One region of the Halomonas sp. AOP7-E1-9 genome, then DNA from elsewhere that is predicted to be linked to it. Evidence: predicted binding sites of a transcription regulator. Region 1 holds the regulator's gene; the other holds the start of a gene.
The links. The regulator PhoB, encoded in region 1, activates phosphate uptake and scavenging genes when phosphate is short. The targets are predictions, from matches to a motif close to TGTCATANNNNTGTCANA.

Region 1 (2,206 bases):
GCAGCTCATGGGAGACGTTGGCCACGAAGTCTCTGCGCATCTGCTCAAGGCGGTGCAAACGAGTGATATCCCGCGCCATCACCAGGCGCTCATCGTCGCCATACAAGGTAATTTGGTATTGCAGAATGCTGCGCTCATCAATGGGTGAGGTCAGCGTAAGCGGTTCGCTGTAATCGCGGGCGTTGAAGTAGCTGATAAAGCGTGGGTCACGCAACAAATTGGTAATGTGCTGGCCACGATCGTGCGCGGTTTGTAGGCCCAGCATATCCGTCGCTGCACTGTTCCACCACTCCAAATCACCGTGGCGGTCGAGCATTACCACGCTGTCGCGCATGGCCTCTGAGGATTCCTGGATACGCGCAAGCGTAGACCGCAATCGACCTTGTGTAATGCGCTGGCTTTTTTGGTAGCGGTAAAGACGATCAAGCAAATCCCCCCACATGCCACCCGCAGCCGGGGGCTCGTTATGAGGGTTAAGGGTTAACCATTGAAAGAGGACGCGCAGTTGGCGTAAATGGTAAAAAAGACAAACGGCCAACCCGGCTGCCAAGCCAAGGCCCGCTGAGCCTAGCAGCCACCCCAGGCAAACACCTATGGTCGCTAACCAGGCAATACGCCAAAGCTCACGGCTCCATAGGCGCACTGTTACACCCGGGCTGAGAAACGATAACCGGTACCCCGTACCGTCTGAATCAGGTTTTGATGCACATCGCCTAACGCCTTACGCAAGCGCCGAATATGTACATCCACTGTGCGTTCTTCAACATACACATTGCCGCCCCATACCTGGTCCAGCAGTTGGCTGCGCGTATAGGCTCGCTCCTGGTGGGTCATAAAGAACTGCAGCAGGCGATATTCAGTGGGCCCCATTTCCAACGCCTTGCCATGCGCACTAACACGGTGGCTGACGGGGTCGAGTAGAAGGCCGTTAATTTCGATGGGGTCTTCTACGCCACGCGGAGTGGTGCGTCGCAATACGGCTTTCAAGCGCGCGACCAACTCACGGGGCGAGAAGGGTTTGGTGATATAGTCGTCCGCGCCCGCCTCAAGGCCTTGAATCTTATTGTCTTCCTCACCCTTGGCGGTGAGCATAATAATCGGCATTTCGGCGGTGGCTTCTTCACGCTTAAGGCGTCGCGCCAACTCAATACCACTGGTACCTGGCATCATCCAATCCAGAAGCAGTAAGTCAGGCTGATGGTCAACGACTAACGCGTGGGCATCCTGGGCGTTATCCGCTTCAAGCACGCGATAGTCAGCCATTTCCAGCGCCACTGCGATCATTTCGCGAATAGGTGCTTCATCATCGACAATCAAAACGGTCTTGGCGGTCATTCCAGGGCCTCACGGTGCTCAATGAAAGGTAATTCAATGACATCTCAGTGACAATAACACCATGACTTGATGACACTTATATGACAATAGCCAATAACAAGAACGAATGACAGGCGCTAATCACGCTTTGCTAGAGCGGCCCGGCCACTGGCCACCAACTTAGCGCAATGCCGGCAAAAACCAGCAGCCCTGACCAGTAATTATTCAAAAAAGCCTGAAAACACGGGTCGCGTTCACGATGCCGAATCAGGCGCTGTTGATGAATAAAGGTGGCCGCCATACCGGCAAGGCCCAGCCAGAAAAAACCACCCAGCCCCATACGAACACCCACAAAGGCTAACAGCACCAACGTCGCCAGTTGCAGTAACCCAATCATCAAGCGGTCTGCACTGCCAAACAGCACCGCCGTTGATTTAATACCAATTTTTAGGTCATCGTCACGGTCGACCATGGCGTATTGGGTATCGTAAGCAACCGTCCACAGTACGTTCGCAAAAAACAGCAACCAGGCTTCCACAGGTACATATCCCAGCACCGCCCCAAACGCCATGGGGATTGCCCACGAAAAAGCCGCCCCCAGCACCACCTGAGGAAGATGGGTGTAACGCTTCATAAAGGGGTAGATAAACGCCAGGACCACGCCACCAATCGACAGCAGCACCGTAAACCAGTTGGTCAGCAGCACTAACACAAACGCAACAGTGACCAGCCCAATAAACAGCAGTTTGGCTTCGGTTTCACTGATTCGCCCCGTCGCCAGTGGACGATGTTTCGTGCGCTTAACGTGGCCATCAACATGGCGGTCAGCGTAATCATTCACAACGCAGCCAGCAGCGCGCATAACATAAACACCTGCCACAAAAATAAGCAG
Region 2 (2,206 bases), on a different contig from region 1:
GGTATCGTCCCAGGAACTGTTGTTTTCTACCCACTCAACGGCCGCTTCCACAGCTTCGTTGAAGTCGATTTGCTCTTCGATAATACGCGGCAGGTTGTTAGCGTGAGCAGCCCAATCCACAGCGCCACCCTCAACCATCAGGAAAAAGCCATTTTCGTTGCCGTTTTCACTGGCATTGAGCACGTTCAAAGCGCCGCCCGTCAGTGTGGCAAGGCTTGGTGACGTATCCAGTAGATTACCGCCGGTTACGCCGGGGCGGCTGTATTGCAGCGTCTGAATGTTCTGCACCAGGCCCAGTACTTTGTCCTTGGGAAGATCCAACTCACCAGCAGCCAGAGCTTCAAAATCGTCCTTGCTTTCGATAAAGGCGTAATCCGTTTCGCCGCCTACCAAGCGCTGGTAGGTCTCTTCGCCACCGATAAAGCGGAAATCGCTCTCACCGGGGTTATCGACATGCTCGCCGGCTGCATCGTAATAGGGGTGCCCGGTACCGATGGCGACAGTGGCAAGGCCAGAATCGACAATTTCGCGGCCAATGGCTCTATAGTCGTTGCGGCTTACGTTATGGGCCATGAAACCGGCAGGCGTCGCGTGGGAGACCTGCACCGATGAGACAACACCCAGAGCGCGGCCGCTATCAACAGTGTATTCGCCAATATGCTTAAGCGGCTCATCATCGTTGGACCAGTTGATGGCGCTGTTATAGGACTTATGGCCTGAAGCCAGCGCCGTTGCCGCTGCCGCGCTGTCGGTGTAATCAGCCCGAGCGTAGTCGTAACCGGCAAAGTAGCCCTTGTAGTTACCCAGGCTACCTTCGTAAACGGTATCTACCGCCTCGTCGTTCCAGAGCTCGGCTGGTTCAAACGTAACCGTACCGTCATCACTCTTGGTGGGCGTGGTAGAGGTGTTTAACGGATGCGTTGCCATGAAAAGCTGTGTGTCAAACTCATCATAAACTTCATGGCCCAGCGCGCCGTGACGGAAGTAACTTGCCGCACGGAACGTCTCGATACCGGTACCGTCGGTGATCATCAAAATAACGTTCTTAGCTGTATTTTCCTGCGCTAATACCGGCGTAGCCATGACCGATGCCAGTGCCAACGTGAGTGCGTTGCGCGTAAAGTTCTTCATTTTCATCCCTAAAATAAATTTAGCTAATTTGATATCCAACAAATCGTAGCGCCTAAAAATGTCATTTTCATGACTGCTAATGAAGGTAAGTCAATTATTTCTAATAAACATGAATCGCAATCAGTAGCCGATCCGTAAAACTGTTCATTGCGGGTTTCTCCTGAGTAACGCTTGCACGCTTGGTCACAACGCATATACTGTATATATATACACAAATATAGAAAGAGGCAGGTGTATGGCGTCTCTCGGCAAATCACCAATACGGCCTCCCGTGCACAAAGGCCGCGGGGCAACCTATGACCCGCACAACCGCTTTGCCCCAACCCATAGCGTGGCAGAAGACGACGGATGGTGGCGCGAAGAGACTTCCCCCACACGGGCAACTGAAGTACGCGAAGAAACCAGTAAGAGTGCGCTTTCCTGGAACCGGTCGCCAGACTTGCCTTTTGATCGCTCATTGAACCCTTACCGAGGTTGCGAACATGGCTGTGTTTACTGCTATGCCCGCCCTTCTCATGCCTATTGGGATCTGTCCCCGGGGCTTGATTTTGAAACCAGGCTGATTGCCAAAAATGGCCTGGTGGAGCAATTAAGTGAGGAGTTTTGCAAGCCTGGATACGTCTGCCGACCAATCAATCTCTCTGGTAATACCGATTGTTACCAGCCACTAGAAGCCAAGCGCCACTTAACGCGCCAGTTGCTTGAGCTATTATTGGCTTGCCGCCATCCAGTCACTATTGTGACCAAAAGCACGTTAGTGTTACGGGATATGGATCTGCTGGCTGAGATGGCCGAACACCGCCTGGTGCGCGTATTTATTAGCCTGACCAGCCTAGACGCCAATATGAAACGCACGCTGGAACCTCGTGCGGCCTCTCCTCAAGCGCGTTTAAAAGTTATCCGTGAGCTGAATACTGCTGGCATTCCCGTCGGAACGCTTGTTTCTCCGGTCATCCCCGGATTAACGGATCATGAAATAGAGCGGATTCTTGAGGCCGCCAGCCGTGCTGGCGCACGAACGGCGTCCTGGATGCTGCTGCGCTTACCCCATGAAGTCGCTCCTCTTTTTGAAGCC

Region 2: ACT3R4_RS12395 (alkaline phosphatase) is a predicted target of PhoB. The motif match lies at 1,189-1,206, and genes of this name have one in related genera.

The regions. Positions count from the first base shown of each region.
Region 1 is NZ_JBQSVC010000004.1:79,341-81,546, forward strand. Features, by position in the region: gene phoR (phosphate regulon sensor histidine kinase PhoR) at 1-643, opposite strand, end outside; gene phoB (phosphate regulon transcriptional regulator PhoB) at 646-1,335, opposite strand; gene ubiA (4-hydroxybenzoate octaprenyltransferase) at 1,466-2,206, opposite strand, start outside.
Region 2 is NZ_JBQSVC010000022.1:646-2,851, forward strand. Features, by position in the region: gene ACT3R4_RS12395 (alkaline phosphatase) at 1-1,131, opposite strand, end outside; gene ACT3R4_RS12400 (PA0069 family radical SAM protein) at 1,367-2,206, shown strand, end outside.